Regions from separate parts of the Bradyrhizobium sp. IAR9 genome, predicted to be linked through region 2. Evidence: predicted binding sites of a transcription regulator. Region 2 holds the regulator's gene; each other region holds the start of a gene.

Region 1 (4,209 bases), on a different contig from region 2:
TCCAGAGAATGATGTGCGCGACGTAGCGCCGAAAGCCCTCTTCCTCGACCATCAGTAGGTCACCTTGCGTTCGACGAAGCGGAACTGGATGCCCGTCAGCACGATGACCATGACCATCAGGATCACCGATTGCGCCGCGGAGCTGCCGAGATTGCCGCCGAGCAGGCCGTCGGAATAGACCTTGTAGACCAGCGTCTCGGTCGACTTGCCGGGACCGCCGCGGGTCATGGTGTCGATGATGCCGAACGTGTCGAAGAAGGCGTAGACGATGTTGACGACCAGCAGGAAGAAGATGGTCGGCGACAGCAGCGGGAAGGTCACGGTCCAGAACCGGCGCATCGGGCGCGCACCGTCGATCGCGGCGGCTTCGAGCACGCTTCTTGGGATGCTCTGCAGGCCGGCGAGGAAGAACAGGAAATTGTAGGAGATCTGCTTCCAGGCGGCGGCGAGGATGATCAGCGTTGCCGCCTGGTCACCGTCGAGCAGCGGATTCCAGTCGATCCCGAGCGCGCGCAGGTAGCGCGCGATAACGCCCAGCGAGGGATGCAGCATGAAGATCCAGAGCACGCCGACGACCGGCGGCGCCACCGCATAGGGCCAGATCAAGAGGGTGCGGTAGAGCATCGAGCCGCGCAGGGGCTTGTCCGCCATGACGGCGAGCAGCAGCGCAAAGGACAACGACGAGACCGCGATGGCGAACGAGAAGAAGAAGGTGCGGAGGATCGCCTCGAAATAGGCGGGCTCCCTGAACAGATCGAGATAGTTCTCGAACCAGACGAAGCTCGTCGACAGGCCGAAGGCGTCCTGGAGCAGGAAGGACTGGATCACCGCCTGCAGGGCCGGCCAGTAGAAGAATAGCAGGACGATCGCGAGCTGCGGCGCAACCAGCACGTAAGGCAATAGCTTGGATTGAAAAATGGCTTGCTTTTGCATGGTGTCCGCCGAAAGCGGCAGGCCGGGGGACCGGCCTGCCGCTCATCGCCTCACTTGACGGCGGTCTTTTCGAACTGCCGCAGCATCGTGTTGCCGCGCTCGACGGCGGCATCCAGCGCCTGCTTGGCGGTCTTCTTGCCGGCCAGCGCCTGCTCGATCTCTTCCGACCAGACGTCACGCAGCTGGACCATGTTGCCGAGGCGCAGACCGCGCGAGTTCTCGGTCGGCTCCTTGTTGGTCAGCTCGAGCAGCGGGGTCTCGAGATAGGGCTGGTCCTTGTAGAAGCCCTCGGCCTTGGCCTTCTCATAGGCCGCCTTGGTGATCGGCAGATAGCCCGAGGCCTTGTGGATGTAGACCTGACGATCGGTGTCCGAGAGGAAGGTCAGGAATTTTGCGACACCCTTGTATTCATCGGCCGGCTTGCCGCCCATGACCCAGAGCGAAGCGCCGCCGATGATCGAGTTCTGCGGCGCGCCCTTTGCCTCCGGATAATACGGCATCGGCACAGCGGTGAAGTTGAACTTGGCCTGGGCCTTGACGTTGCCGAAGAAGGCCGACGAGGTCAGGTAGATCGGGCATTCGCCCGAGGTGAAGCGGCCTTCGCCGGTGTTGGTGCGGCCGGCATAGTCGTAGACCTTGGTCTTCTGGAGCTCGACCAGGTTTTCGAGATGCTTGACCTGGAGCGGCCCGTTGAACTCGAGCTTGGTGTCGAAGCCGTCGAGGCCGTTGGCCTTGCTGGCGAGCGGCACGTTGTGCCAGGCGGAGAGCTGCTCGAGATTGACCCAGGTGACCCACGAGCCGGAGAAGCCGCAGGTGTCATGACCGGCAGCCTTCAGCTTCTTGGCGGCTTCGAACGTTTCGGGCCAGGTCTTCGGGATCGCGACATTGGCCTTCTTCAGTTCGTCGAGATTGACCCACATCACGGTCGACGACGAATTGAAGGGGAACGACAGCATCTCGCCCTTCGAGGTCGAATAGTAGCCGGTGATGGCGGGCAGGTAGATCTTGGGATCGAACTTCTCGCCGGCCTCGGCCATCAGCTTGTAGACGGGCTTCACCGCGCCGGTCGCAGCCATCATGGTGGCGGTGCCGACCTCGAACACCTGCATGATGTGCGGCGCGTTGCCGGCACGGAACGCCGCGATGCCCGCGTTCATGGTGTCGGCGTAATTGCCCTTGTAGGTCGGAACGACCTTGAAGTCGCTCTGCGACGCGTTGAAGTCGTTGGCGAGCTTGACGATGACGTCGTTGTTGGCGCCGGTCATCGCGTGCCACCACTGGATTTCCGTCACGGCCAGCGCCGGCGAGGCCGTCATGCCAACCGTGAGTGCAAATGCGGCAGCCGCCCCAAAGTGTCGAAGAGCCATCAAGTAAACCTCCCTTGGCCGTCAAAAGAAGCGCTTGCGCTAGCAGCGCCATATGACGTTCACATGACTGTGTAAGCGGCCGAAACGAAAGCGGCAAGCGCTGGAAAAGGGAAGCCGGCAAATAGGCGAAGACGGCATGGGCGGCCGCATGGGTTCGCGGTGCACCTGCGTGGTCGCGCCGCAGTGCGGCATTGATGTGAGGCAGGCGATCAGGCTGCGGGCTCGAAAACCTCTCCCGCTTGCGGGAGAGGTCGCGCCGAAGGCGCGGGTGAGGGTTCTATCCTCTAGGGGATTGTCCCGTTGCGGAGGCACCCACCGCAAGCGGGAGAGCCACCTAGCGCTTGCGCTCGGGACCGCAGACGGTGCCCTTCTCGACCATCGCGTCGATCTCGGCCTTGGAGTAGCCGAACTCGCCCAGCACTTCCTGGGAGTGCTGGCTGAATTTCGGCGGCAGCCGGCGCAGGCTCGGCTTGCTGCGGTCGAGCCGGATCGGCGAGGCCACGCCCTTGTACCAGTCCTTCTCGATAATATCGCCGCGCGCGATCGTGTGCGCATTCGTCAGCGCCTGGTCGATCTTCTGCACGGGCCCTGCGGGCAGGCCCGCGGCGAGCAGGCGATTGCACAGCGGCTCGGCCTCGTGCTGGCTGAACACGGCGGCAAGCTCTGCGCGCAGCGCCTCACGGTTGGCGATGCGGTCCTTGTTGCGGGCAAAGCGCGAATCGGTGCCGAGCTCGGGCTTGCCGATCTCCTTGGCGAGCTTGCGGAAGGTGCCGTCATTGCCGACGCCGATGAAGATGTTGTCGGTCTTGGTCGGGAAGATCGCGTAAGGCACGAGGTTGGGATGCTCGTTGCCGGTGAGGCTCGGCGGCTTGCCATGCATGAAATAATTCGCGGTGTGCGGATGCATGATGGCAAGGCCGGTCTCGTACAGCGTCGTCTCCAGGAATTGGCCCTTGCCGGAACGCTGCCGCTCCGACAGTGCCATCAGGATGCCGATCGCGGCATAAAGTCCGGTGGTGATGTCGACCAAGGGCACGCCGATCCGCATCGGTCCGCTCTCGGGCGAGCCGGTCGCGGCGATCATGCCGGTCATGGCCTGGATGATGGCGTCATAGCCGGGATTGCCGCCGCGCGGGCCGTCGGCGCCGAAGCCGCAGATCCGGCAATGCACGAGGCGCGGAAATTTCTTGCTGAGCACGTCGTTGCCGATGCCCCATTTCTCCAGGGTGCCCGGCTTGAAATTCTCAATCAGGACGTCGGCCGTCTCAAGCATCTTGAGCAGCACGGCACATCCGCCCTCGGAGGCGAGGTCGAGGCCGATCGAGCGCTTGTTGCGGTTGATGCCGACGAAATAGGCCGCGTCCTCCTCGTGGAAGGGAGGGCCCCATTCACGCACCTCGTCGCCCGCGGGCGGCTCGACCTTGATCACGTCGGCGCCGTGATCGGCGAGGATCTGGGTGCAGTAGGGACCGCCGAGCACACGCGTGAGATCGATGACGCGCAATCCGCTCATTGCGCCCAATGCGGCTTCAGAACTGGCGGCTTCAGAACTCATGCCTTCGCTTCCCCTGTGTCGATATTTGGTCACAGGCCTAGCGAGGTTCGCACAAGCCAGCAATGGCCTGTTGCGTAGGGGCGTATGCAGTGCCGGCCGCATGCCGCGGCGTGGCAAATCAGGATTGGCAGATCAACGGAAGCGGCCGGCCCGAGGGGGATCCCGGGCCAGCCAATCCGCCGTCGCGATCAGACGACCGTCAGGCGAACGTCGACATTGCCGCGCGTGGCATTGGAATACGGGCACACCTGGTGCGCCTTCTCGACCAGCGCCTCGGCTTCCGCGCGGGCGAGGCCCGGCAGCGAGACGGCGAGATCGATGTCGAGACCGAAGCCGCCCTCGGAGCGCGGGCCG
Region 2 (4,209 bases):
TACCTTGCCGAATACGGCCGCAACGACAAGCTGACCTCGGTGATCCGCTTCATCAACGACATCCTGCTCTCGGCGCCTTCGATCATCATCGGCCTGTTCATCTATGGCGCGGTGGTGGTGCCGATGCGTGGCTTCTCCGCGATCGCGGGCGCGCTCGCGCTCGCCGTCATCGTGATCCCGGTCGTGCTGCGCACCACCGAGGACATGCTGCTGCTGGTGCCGAATCCCCTGCGCGAGGCGGCCTCGGCGCTCGGCCTGCCGCGCTCGCTGGTGATCAAGCGTATCGCCTATCGTGCGGCCCGGTCGGGCCTCATCACCGGCGTGCTGCTCGCCACCGCCCGCGTCGCCGGCGAGACCGCGCCGCTGCTCTTCACCGCGCTGTCGAACCAGTTCTTCAGCCTCGGCCTGAACAAGACGATGGCCAACCTGCCGGTTACCATCAACAACTTCGTCCAGAGCCCCTACGCCTATTGGAAGCAGCTCGCCTGGAGCGGCGCGCTGCTGATCACGCTCACCGTGCTTGCCCTGAACATTGGCGCGCGCATCCTCGGCGCCGAGAGGACTGCAAAATGACCGACCTGTCCGTATCCATGAGTTCCAACGCTCATCTGGCCTCGCAGCCGCTGCCGGAAGCCCCGGCCAAGGTGACGGTGCGCAATCTCAATTTCTATTACGGCGAGCACCACGCGCTGAAGAACATCAACCTGACGCTGGGCGCCAACCGCGTCACGGCGTTCATCGGCCCGTCGGGCTGCGGCAAGTCGACCCTGCTGCGCATCTTCAACCGGATGTACGACCTCTATCCGGGCCAGCGCGCCACCGGCCAGCTCATGCTGGACCAGACCAACGTCCTCGACCCCAGGCTCGACCTCAATCTGCTGCGCGCCCGGGTCGGCATGGTGTTCCAGAAGCCGACGCCATTCCCGATGACGATCTACGAGAACATCGCCTTCGGCATCCGCCTCTATGAGAAGATCTCGAAGTCCGAGATGGACGACCGCGTCGAGAAGGCGCTGCGCGGCGGCGCGCTGTGGAACGAGGTCAAGGACAAGCTCAACGCCTCCGGCCTGTCGCTCTCCGGCGGCCAGCAGCAGCGCCTGTGCATCGCCCGCACCGTCGCGGTGCGCCCTGAAGTGATTTTGTTCGACGAGCCCTGCTCGGCGCTCGATCCGATCTCGACCGCCAAGGTCGAGGAGCTGATCCAGGAACTGTCCGAGAACTACACGATCGCGATCGTCACCCACAACATGCAGCAGGCGGCGCGCGTCTCCGACAAGACCGCCTTCATGTATCTCGGCGAGCTGATCGAGTTCGACGACACCAGCAAGATCTTCACGTCGCCGAGCGACCGGCGCACGCAGGATTACATCACCGGCCGGTTCGGCTGAGGAGACGCGACATGGGTACTGAACATACCGCAAAGGCTTTCGACACCGACCTCCAGGAGCTCACCCGCCTGGTCGCCGAGATGGGCGGCATCGCCGAGCGCATGATCGTCGATTCCGTCGACGCGCTGATCCGCCGCGACGTCGCGCTCGGCCAGCGCGTCGTCACCATCGACGCCGAGCTCGACGCGCTGCAGAAGCGCATCGAGGAACGCGCGGTGCTCACCATCGCCCGCCGGCAGCCGATGGCGGTGGATCTGCGCGAGATCGTCGGCGCCATGCGCGTTGCGACCGACCTCGAGCGCATCGGCGATCTCGCCAAGAACATGGGCAAGCGCGTCGCCGCGCTGGAGACCGACTTCCATCCGCTGAAGCTGTTCCGCGGCCTGGAGCACATGACCGACCTCGTGCAGCAGCAGGTCAAGTCGGTGCTGGACGCCTATGCCGCGCATGACCTGCCGGCGGCGATGGCGGTGTGGAAGGGCGACGAGGAGGTCGACGCGATCTGCACCTCGCTGTTCCGCGAGCTCCTCACCTACATGATGGAGGATCCGCGCAACATCTCGTTCTGCATCCATCTGATGTTCTGCGCCAAGAACATCGAGCGGATCGGCGACCACGCCACCAACATCGCCGAGACCGTGTTCTACATGATCGAGGGCCAGGCGATCACCGACAAGCGGCCGAAGGGCGACATGACCACCTTCGCCACGACGGTCCCGAATACCTGAAGACTTGAAGGAGCGACGACCCGATGGGCGCACGCATTATGGTGGTTGAGGACGAGGAAGCTCTCACCGAGCTGCTTCGCTACAACCTCGAAGGCGACGGCTATGACGTCGAGACGGTCATGCGCGGCGACGACGCCGACACCCGCCTCAAGGAGCACATCCCGGACCTGATCGTGCTCGACTGGATGCTGCCGGGCCTGTCGGGCATCGAGCTGTGCCGCCGCCTGCGCACCCGGCCCGACACCAAGCAGCTGCCGATCATCATGCTCACCGCGCGCGGCGAGGAGAGCGAGCGGGTGCGGGGGCTTGCGACCGGCGCCGACGACTACATCGTCAAGCCGTTCTCGGTGCCGGAGCTTTTGGCGCGCGTGAAGGGCCTGCTGCGGCGCGCCAGTCCTGAGCGGCTCGCGACGGTGCTGGCCTATGGCGACATCGAGCTCGACCGCGACAAGCGCCGCGTGGCGCGCTCGGGCCGGCCGATCGATCTCGGCCCGACCGAATATCGCCTGCTGGAGTTCTTCCTGGAGCATCCCGGCCGCGTGTTCTCGCGCGAGCAGCTGCTCGACAGCGTCTGGGGTCGCGACATCTACATCGATGAGCGCACCGTCGACGTCCATATCGGCCGCTTGCGCAAGCTGCTCAATCTCGGCCGCGAGCAGGATCCGATCCGCACCGTCCGCGGCGCCGGCTACGCGCTCGACGACCGCTTCGCGAAGGCGGAGCAGACGTAAGGTTTGCTGGCGTTGGCTTTGGCGGGCTGCCGCCGCATTCTCCGGTGTCGTCCCTGCGAAAGCAGGGACCCATAACCACAGGCGGTGGTTTGGCGAAGACCCGGAGTGACCATCTCGCGCGACAACTGCGCCTTGTGGTTATGGATCCCCGCGTTCGCGGGGATGACACCGAGTTGGTTGAGCCGTCATCGTGTGACGGCTGCCGTCTTGGCGATCAGAGAATTCCGCGAACTCAGCGCGGACCCGGCTTCGCCGGCGCGCGCCGGCGATCCGCCGCCGGCTGATACGCCACGCGCGAGTGCTGGGCGCAGTAGGGCAGGCCGGACAGTGCCTTGCCGCCGCAGAAGAAGAAATCCGGGCTCGAGGGATCGCCGACCGGCCAGTGGCAGGTCGCCTCGTTCAGCTCGAGCAGCGACAGCCGCTGGCCCATCGGCACCACGTTGTCGTAGGTGACGGGTTCAGCCTCCACCTCGACCTCGAAGGCCTGCGCCAGCGCGGTGTTGCCGCGCGCGATGGGGCGGGTCACCCGCATCATGTGCTGCGCGGGACGCGCCTTGCGCGGCCGGGGCGCTGCCGATGAAGGGCTCTTGGCGCGGCCGGACAGACCCAGCCTGTGCACTTTGCCGATCACGGCATTGCGGGTCACATTGCCGAGCTCAGCTGCGATCTGGCTGGCCGAAAGTCCGGCCTCCCAGAGCTTTTTCAGCTGCTCGACGCGATCGTCGGACCAGGTCAAAACCGTCATTGCACCCTTTCCCTCGCTACGCGCCAGCCATCCTGGGGCCTCGCAGCGATTGCCTAAGCCTTCAAAAACCCGTGCCGTCAGAATCCCTTAAGGCTCGCCGGGCGCGTGACTGACGCCCGAACGTTTACGCCGGTACAAGAGGACTCTTGGGATCAGAACCGCTGCACGAGATGTCGTATCTGACAATCCAAACGCTACAATATGGCGTGACTCCCGCGCAAGAGTCCGCCGACTCGCTTCCACATGTTCCGTGGTGAAAACCCGCAAAATCGGCACCGCAAGACTACGGATTCAGCGTTTCCTGAGGCTTTCCGGGCGGCATTGACACCCGTCTTGCCAAGCATAAGATAGTCCCGCGTGCCGCCCTTAAAAGGCGGCACGTTTCGTTTTCCGGGCCGGTCGATGGTGCGTTGCGCAATGCACGCGTCACACCGTCCGCAACATTCAAGTGACATCATGACTAACAGCGCAGCGCCGCATTTGCTCCCCGTTTTCGCCAGAGCCGACCTCGGCTTCGAGCGCGGCGAAGGCTGCTGGCTGATCGCGACCAATGGCGATCGCTATCTCGATTTCACCTCGGGCGTGGCTGTGAATGCGCTCGGCCATTGCCACCCGCA
Region 3 (4,209 bases), on a different contig from region 2:
CGGGATCGTCGGGCTGAAGCTGGTTACTTGACGAAGATCTTGACCGCCCACCAGGTCAGCGCCGCCACGATGGCCGAGGCCGGGATCGTGATCACCCAGGCGTAGACGATCGAGCTGGCAACGTTCCAGCGCACCGCCGAGACGCGGCGGGCGGCGCCGACGCCGACGATGGCGCCGGTGATGGTGTGCGTGGTGGAGACCGGAACCCCGAGATAGGTCGCCATGAACAAAGTCGCGGCCCCGCCGGTCTCGGCGCAAAAGCCCTGCATGGGAGTCAATTTGGTGATGCGCAGGCCCATGGTGCGGACGATGCGCCAGCCGCCCATCAGCGTGCCCAGCGCCATCGCCGCCTGGCAGGACAGCACCACCCAGAACGGCACCGAGAAGTCGCTGCCGAGATGGCCCTGCGAATAGAGCAACACCGCGATGATGCCCATGGTCTTCTGCGCGTCGTTGCCGCCATGGCCGAGCGAATAGAGCGAGGCGGAGGCGAATTGCAGGATGCGGAAGGCGCGATCGACCGCGAACGGCGTCGAGCGCACCGAGGCCCAGGACACGATCGCCACCAGCATCATCGCCAGCAGGAAGCCGATCAGCGGCGACAGCACGATCGCCAGCACCGTCTTGCTCAATCCGCTCCACACCGCAGCCGAGATCCCGGCTTTGGCCATGCCGCCGCCGACGAGCCCGCCGATCAGCGCATGCGACGACGAGGACGGGATGCCGAGCGCCCAGGTCACGAGGTTCCAGACGATGGCGCCGACCAGGGCCGCGAAGATCACCTGGGCATCGACGATCGAGGGATCGATGATACCGGTGCCGATGGTCTGGGCGACGTGCAGTCCGAACACCATGAAGGCGACGAAATTGAAGAACGCGGCCCAGAACACCGCGAATTGCGGCCGCAGCACGCGGGTCGAGACGATGGTCGCGATCGAATTGGCGGCGTCGTGCAGGCCGTTCAGGAAATCGAACAGCAGCGCGACGGCGATCAAGCCGACCAGGACGGGAAGACCCAACGCGGCATCCACAGCGGCCTGCCCTAAACTTGCTCGATGACGATGCTGTTGATCTCGTTCGCGACGTCGTCGAAGCGATCCGCCACCTTCTCGAGGTGGTCGTAGATCTCGACGCCGACGATGAAGTCCATCGCATTGCCGTCGCGATGCTTGAGGAACAGCTCCTTCAGACCGATGTCGTGGAGATCGTCGACGCGGCCCTCGAGCTTGCCGAGCTCCTCCGTGATCGCGGTCAGCATGGCGACGTTCGGGCCGATTGATTGCATGAGCGGCAGCGCGCGGCCGACCAGATTGGCGCATTCGATCAATAGCCCGCCGATCTCGCGCATGGGCGGCTCGAAGGTGCGGACCTCGAACAGCATCACCGCCTTGGCGGTCTGCTGCATCTGGTCGATGGCGTCGTCCATCGACGTGATCAGGTTCTTGATGTCGCCGCGGTCGAACGGGGTGATGAAGGTGCGGCGCACCGCCGTCAGCACCTCGCGGGTGATGTTGTCGGCATCATTCTCGAACTGGTTGACGCGCTGGCAATAGACCGGCGTCTCCTCGCCCCCGTTCAGCATGCCCTGGAGCGCGATGGAGCCCTGGATCACCGTCTGGGCATGCCGGTCGAACAGGTCAAAGAACCGTTCTTCCTTGGGAAGGAAAGCACGAAACCATCGCATCATGGGGGTAGGCTACCGGTTGGAAATGGCCCGGCCCTGTCAGGCCGTCATGAAACTGTCATAGACCATTTTCGATCCGCGCGCGTGTCATCTCACGCCCGCGGAGCCGGATCATCCACCGCTTTCAAGCGGCCGGCAAACCGATTTCAAATCAACCAGTTAGAGCGATCTCCGGAAGTAATGCGCGATTTCGCCGATGACGCCGCGGCGGAAGGTGAGCACGCAGACCACGAAGATCGAGCCCTGGATCACCGTCACCCATTGGCCGAAGCCGGCGAGATATTGCTGCATGGCGATGATCGCGAAAGCACCGACCACGGGGCCGAAGATGGTTCCGAGGCCGCCAACCAGCGTCATCAGCACGACCTCGCCCGACATCGACCAATGGACGTCGGTGAGCGAGGCGTTCTGCGCCACAAAGACCTTCAGCGCACCGGCAAAACCGGCCAGCGTTCCCGACAGCACGAAGGCCAGGAACTTGTACTGGTCGGTGCGGTAGCCGAGCGAAATCGCGCGCTGCTCGTTCTCCCGGATCGACTTCAGCACCTCGCCGAACGGCGAGTTGATGATGCGGTAGATCAACAGGAAGCCGGCAAGGAACCCGACCAGCACGACGTAATAGAGCACCGTCGGCTTGGAGAGATCGAAGACGCCGAACATGCGTCCCTGCGGGATGCCCTGGATGCCGTCCTCACCGTGGGTGAACGGGGCCTGGAGGTAGATGAAGTACAGGAGTTGTGACAGAGCCAGGGTGATCATCGAGAAATAGATGCCCTGGCGGCGGATCGAGATGTAGCCGGTGATGATCGAGAGCACGAAAGCCGCGGCGATGCCGACGAGGATGCCGAGCTCAGGCGGCAACGCCCACACTTTCAGCGCATGCGCGCAGCAATAGCCGGCGGTCCCCAGGAACATGGCGTGGCCGAACGACAGCAGGCCGCCATAGCCGACCAGCAGATTGAAGGCGCAGGCGAGCAGCGCAAAGCACAGCGCCTGCATCACGAAGAACGGGTAGACGCCCGTGAATGGTACCGACGCCAGCAGCAGCGCCATCACTACGAAAGCGATCATCTCGTCGCGCATCGCGCGAGGGGTCACCGGCAGCGTGTCGTCCGTCAGGGTTGTCATATCAGGCCGCCCTTCCCGTCAATCCCGTTGGCTTCACCAAGAGCACCAGCACCATCAGCACGAACACGACGGTGTTGGAGGCCTCGGGATAGAAATACTTGGTCAGACCCTCGATCACGCCGAGCGCGAAGCCGGTGATGATGGAGCCCATGATCGAACCCATGCCGCCGATCACGACCACCGCGAACACCACGATAATCAGGTCGGCGCCCATCAGCGGTCGCACCTGATTGATCGGCGCCGACAGCACGCCCGCGAGCGCGGCAAGGCCGACGCCGAGACCATAGGTCAGCGTGATCATGCGCGGCACGTTGATGCCGAAGGCACGCACCAGCGTCGGATTTTCGGTGGCGGCGCGCAGGTAAGCGCCGAGCTGGGTCTTCTCGATCAGGAACCATGTCGCCAGACATACGACCAGCGAGAACACGACCACCCAGCCGCGATAGATCGGCAAGAACATGAAGCCCAGATTCATGCCGCCCTTGAGCTGGTCCGGAATGGCGTAAGGCAGACCGGAGGAGCCGAAATAGTTCTGGAACACGCCCTGCACGATCAGCGCGATGCCGAAGGTCAGGAGCAGGCCGTAGAGATGGTCGAGCCCGGTCAGCCATTGCAGCATGGTCCTTTCCAGGATCATGCCGAAGATGCCGACGATCACGGGTGCGATCAGCAGTGCCCACCAGTAGTTGATGCCACCGAGGCTCAACAGGAAATAGGCAACGAAGGCGCCCATCATGTAGAGCGCGCCATGGGCGAAATTGATGATGTTCAGCATGCCGAAAATCACGGCAAGCCCGAGACTGAGCAGCGCGTAGAACGAGCCGTTGATCAGTCCCACCAGTAGCTGAGCGTATAGAGCCTGCATCGATCCCGCACCCGGTCCCTTCTCGTCGTTCCCCAAGAGCAAGCCGGCGCCGTAGCGCCGGCTCGCATCATCACACTTACTTCTTCACGAGCGGACAGACGCTCTCGGACAGCGGCCGGAACGCCTGATCCGCGGCCGTCGTGCCGATCAGCTTGTAATAGTCCCAGGGCCCTTTGGATTCCTCGGGCTTCTTGACCTCGAATAGATAGGCGGGATGCAGCTTGCGACCGTCCCCGCGGATCGTTCCCTTGCCGAACAGCGGATCGTCCGTCGGCATCTCCTTCATCTTGGCGACCACCTTGGCCCCGTCATGCGGATTGCCGCCCATCGCCTCCAGCGCCTTGAAATAGTGCAGCAGACCCGAGTAGACGCCGGCCTGCACCATCGAGGGCATCGCCTTGTTCTTCATGCGCTCGGAGAAGCGCTTGGAGAACGCGCGCGTACCGTCGTTCATGTCCCAATAGAAGGTCTCAGTGAAATTCAGGCCCTGCGCCACCTTCAGACCGAGCGAGTGCACGTCGGTGATGAAGAG
Region 4 (4,209 bases), on a different contig from region 2:
CCGACGGCGGAATCCGTCCGCGTCGGCAAGCTGTTCCTGACCCCGTTCGGCTACGCGATGTTCGTCAGCCCGCTGAAATGGCTGTTCATGCTCGCGCCGCTCGCCATGGTGTTCGTGATCTCGGCGGGCATCAACCGTCTCGCTCCCTCGACCGCCCAGATCCTGTTCTGGGTGTTCGCGGCGCTGATGGGCATCTCGCTGTCGTCGATCTTCCTGGTGTTCACGCACACCTCGATCGTGCGGGTGTTCTTCATCACTGCGGCCACCTTCGGTGCGCTGAGCCTCTACGGCTACACCACCAAGCGTGACCTGACCGGCATGGGCTCGTTCCTGTTCATGGGCCTGATCGGCATCATCATCGCGAGCCTGGTGAACCTGTTCCTGGCGAGCTCGATGCTGCAGTTCATCGTGTCGGTGATCGGCGTGCTGGTGTTCGCGGGCCTCACCGCCTGGGATACCCAGCGGCTGAAGAACGACTACATCTACGGCTACGCTTCGGCCGGCGGTGACATCGCAGAGCGTGCGGCCATCACCGGCGCGCTGTCGCTGTACCTGAACTTCATCAACCTGTTCACGCTGCTGCTGCAGCTCCTCGGTCAGCGCGACTAAGCGCAACGACGAGGGAACGGATAGGAACCCCGGCCGAAAGGCCGGGGTTTTTGTTTGGGGGGTGGGTGGCGCTTGTAGCCCGGATGGAGCGCAGCGCAATCCGGGACAGTCCTTTCCGCGGATAAGGCGGCCCCGGATTACGCTTCCCTCCATCCGGGCTACAAGGCCACGAGTGCCGCCTCTTCCTCCTCGTCATTGCTCGCGCAGCGAAGCAATCTGGAGTCCCTCCGCGGATGCATTTCTGGATTGCTTCGCTGCGTTCGCAATGACGGGTGAGGCAACACCGTTGCCCCTTTCAGCGGAAGCGGGAAGGCTCTAATCTTGCCGCCATGTCCGCACCTGAAATCAGGCCTACAACCGAGGCCGACCTTCCCGCCATCACCGCCATCTACCAGCAGGCCGTCCGCGAAGGCACCGCGACGTTCGAGCTGGAGCCGCCCGACCTCGTGGAGATGACGCGCCGTTATCGCGCGCTGGTCGACGGCGGCTATCCCTATTTCGTCGCTATCCTCGACGGCCGCGTGGCCGGCTATGCCTATGCCGGCGCCTACCGCCCGCGCCCGGCTTACCGCTTCACGGTCGAGAACTCGATCTATCTCGATCCCTCCTTCCACCGCCGCGGTGTCGGATCAAAGCTGCTGGAGCGGCTGGTCGCCGAATGCGAGGCGCGCGGCTTCCGCCAGATGATCGCGGTGATCGGCGATTCCGCCAATGCCGGCTCGATCGGCGTGCACACCAAGGGCGGCTTCAAGATGATCGGCACGCATCCCAATGTCGGGCTGAAATTCGGCCGCTGGCTTGATACGGTGATGATGCAGCGCGACCTCGGCGAGGGCGCGAAGACGGTGCCGACAAAGTAGATCTCGTAGGGTGGGCAAAGCGATACCCGGGACCACCGCGAGACAAAACCCGGATGTCGCTGCGCTCATCCGGGCTACGAAGAATTCGCCACATCACTGCTGTCGTAGGGTGGGCAAAGCGCAAGCGTGCCCACGGCTTGCGGCGATAGAGAAAGGACGTGGGCACGGCGCAATGCGCCTTTGCCCACCCTACGGCACCGTCTATGTGGCTACACCACCGCCAGCTTCCGATCGATCACCAGCAGCACGCGCTCCAGCTCGTGGCCGCGGCGCAGGATCAGGCCGGTCGCCGAGATCACGCTGTACATGCCCTGCTTGCGCGCCAGCCGCGGATCCTTCTCGATGCGATAGATCGGCACTTCCGAGGCACGGCGATAGACAGAGAACACGGCGCGATCCCTCAGGAAGTCGATGGCATAATCGCGCCATTCGCCGTCGGCGACCATGCGGCCGTAGAGATTGAGAATACGATGCAGCTCGAGCCGGTTGAACGTCACCCGGCTCAGTTGCGTCGCCGCCGCGGCGGGGCGGGCCGCCGCGCGCTGCTCGCTCGGATCGGCATCCTCCGACAGACTCATGGAGCGCTTCCTCATCGCACGGCATGACCCGAATCCGCGAAGACCGTCCCCGGAACCTGGATCATGACAGCTGCATGATTGCGCCAACCGGCCACCGCCGCAAGGGGCTCCTGATTCAACCGGTCGAATCGGTTACGAATCGGGGCACACGCTATGGTGGAACGCCCTCGCGGCAAACCGTCACGGGATCGTTAGCAGGAATCATACTCTCGCCGCTTTTCCGCCTAGCGACTGCCGCCCTGCATTGCGAAAAGACTCCCGTGCGTTGACCCGGTCCTTTCGGTTCCGGATTCCTCAGCCCCCAGCCCCCCGGGGTCGAACAGGATCGGGTCTGTACGCGCGACAAGGAGGGCCAACGCAAGTTGGTCCTTTTTTGTTTGTGTCGGGATGTTTCTGCCCCGGCGAAATTCTCCTCTCATCAGCGCAAAAATTCTCTCTCCTCATCCTGAGGGCCGCGCTCTTGCGCGGCGTCTCGAAGGATAGAAGGCCCGGCTAGATCAGCGGGGCCTGCATGGTTCTCACGACGATGCGAAGCATCGTCCGGTAGACGCGCGCAAGAGCGCGCTCCTCACCATGAGGGTGGGCAGTGAGTACGACGCTAGAGAATTGAAATCAGTGCAGCGACGTGTAGGCCGCACCCAGCATCGTGCCGGGCTTCTCGCGGCTGCCGTCCTGGACATAGACCACCGCGCCGTCGACGCCGTCGCGCGTGAGGTTCTCGATCGGCACCGTCCAGCTTTCCGAACGCCCGGTCCAGTCACCGACCTTGAGCAGGTTGCGCACCACGTTGTGATAGGTGACCTGCTGTCCGCGATTCTCGCCGCGGGTGATTGCGATCGGGACTGACTTGGCGATCGAACAGATCCAGACCTCGCCATGCGAGACGGCCGGCTCGTTGCTCGCCGCCACCGATACGTTGATCTGCTTGCCCGCGAGCGACATCGTCACCGGCACGCTCATCACGCCCGTGCCCTTGTCGGTCTTGCCGATCGCGCTCTCGATGCCGGCACGATCGCTGCCGATGACATGGGTGGAGCCGTTGACCACAACCTGCGGCGTGTAGACCTCGCGGTCGCCGCGCATGCGCGAGTAAGCACGCTGCCGTGCAGAGAAGCGCGAATCCGCCAGCGTATCCTTCCAACCCAGATAGTCCCAATAGTCGATCGGCATGCTCAGCGCGATGATCGACGGGTCTTTGGAGAGATCGCCGATGATCTGGTCGGCGGGCGGGCAGGAGGAGCAGCCCTGCGAGGTAAACAATTCGACAACGGCGCGGGGATCGGCTTCGGCAGGACGGATGACGGCGACGATCGCACAGATGCCGAGAGCTCCCGACCAGAGAGCACCGGACCAACGTGAAACCAGATGAGAAGCCGTCATTGTTGTCATGTCGAACGCCGCACACCATTGCTCGTGGGAAGGAGAACTTATCGCCGGATGGTCACCGTAGTCTTACGGGGCGCGACACACCCGATCGCCCAGGCCAACCGTCCGAAAGGAGGTTTTCCGCCGGGCGGGCCCATCTGGAGCATGCCGCAAACGCACGAAGGCGGCCTTTGATAGGCCGCCTTCGTTTAACCTTCTACTCACGTCGCGGTGAGCCACCGTTCACAAATTCGCGCTTAGGCCGCGAGCTTGCGCAGCACGTAGTGCAGGATACCGCCGTTCCGGTAGTAGTCGAGCTCGTCCAGCGTATCGATGCGGCAGAGCAGCGAAACGCGCTGCAGCGAACCGTCGCCGGAGACGATCTCCGCGGTCAGCTTCTGGCGCGGCTTGAGATCGCCGACGAGGCCACGCAGCGTGACCTTCTCGTCGCCCTTCAGGCCGAGCGACGACCAGGAGGTGCCCTCCTCGAAGGTCAGCGGCAGCACGCCCATGCCGACCAGGTTGGAGCGATGGATGCGCTCGAAGCTCTGGCAGATCACGGCGCGCACGCCGAGCAGGCGCGTGCCCTTGGCGGCCCAGTCGCGCGAGGAGCCGTTGCCGTATTCGGCGCCGGCGAACACCACCAGCGGCACCTGCTCCTGCTGGTACTTCATCGCGGCGTCGTAGATCGACATCTGCTCACCGTCGGGCCAGTGTTTTGTCAAACCGCCCTCAGGGATATTTCCATCCGCGCCCTTCAGCATGAAGTTCTTGATGCGGATGTTGGCGAAGGTGCC

Evidence for each region. The regulator PhoB, encoded in region 2, activates phosphate uptake and scavenging genes when phosphate is short. The targets are predictions, from matches to a motif close to TGTCATNNANCTGTCAT.
Region 1: the regulator PhoB is predicted to act here: its motif matches at 2,353-2,369, upstream of ugpB (sn-glycerol-3-phosphate ABC transporter substrate-binding protein UgpB).
Region 3: the regulator PhoB is predicted to act here: its motif matches at 1,730-1,746, upstream of GGD67_RS02550 (DUF47 domain-containing protein).
Region 4: the regulator PhoB is predicted to act here: its motif matches at 2,111-2,127, upstream of GGD67_RS09245 (DUF2794 domain-containing protein).

What each region holds. Positions count from the first base shown of each region.
Region 1 is NZ_JACBZW010000003.1:332,908-337,116, forward strand. It holds gene ugpE (sn-glycerol-3-phosphate ABC transporter permease UgpE) at 1-52, opposite strand, end outside; gene ugpA (sn-glycerol-3-phosphate ABC transporter permease UgpA) at 52-933, opposite strand; gene ugpB (sn-glycerol-3-phosphate ABC transporter substrate-binding protein UgpB) at 984-2,300, opposite strand; gene GGD67_RS10625 (CaiB/BaiF CoA-transferase family protein) at 2,635-3,855, opposite strand; gene GGD67_RS10630 (organic hydroperoxide resistance protein) at 4,044-4,209, opposite strand, start outside.
Region 2 is NZ_JACBZW010000023.1:49,526-53,734, forward strand. It holds gene pstA (phosphate ABC transporter permease PstA) at 1-573, shown strand, start outside; gene pstB (phosphate ABC transporter ATP-binding protein PstB) at 570-1,388, shown strand; gene phoU (phosphate signaling complex protein PhoU) at 1,400-2,116, shown strand; gene phoB (phosphate regulon transcriptional regulator PhoB) at 2,140-2,847, shown strand; gene GGD67_RS37720 (GcrA family cell cycle regulator) at 3,080-3,592, opposite strand; gene GGD67_RS37725 (aspartate aminotransferase family protein) at 4,049-4,209, shown strand, end outside.
Region 3 is NZ_JACBZW010000001.1:522,381-526,589, forward strand. It holds gene sugE (quaternary ammonium compound efflux SMR transporter SugE) at 1-31, shown strand, start outside; gene GGD67_RS02545 (inorganic phosphate transporter) at 24-1,031, opposite strand; gene GGD67_RS02550 (DUF47 domain-containing protein) at 1,043-1,687, opposite strand; gene GGD67_RS02555 (branched-chain amino acid ABC transporter permease) at 1,844-2,812, opposite strand; gene GGD67_RS02560 (branched-chain amino acid ABC transporter permease) at 2,814-3,677, opposite strand; gene GGD67_RS02565 (ABC transporter substrate-binding protein) at 3,754-4,209, opposite strand, start outside.
Region 4 is NZ_JACBZW010000003.1:51,822-56,030, forward strand. It holds gene GGD67_RS09235 (Bax inhibitor-1/YccA family protein) at 1-609, shown strand, start outside; gene GGD67_RS09240 (GNAT family N-acetyltransferase) at 939-1,469, shown strand; gene GGD67_RS09245 (DUF2794 domain-containing protein) at 1,679-2,047, opposite strand; gene GGD67_RS09250 (thioredoxin family protein) at 2,660-3,436, opposite strand; gene acnA (aconitate hydratase AcnA) at 3,670-4,209, opposite strand, start outside.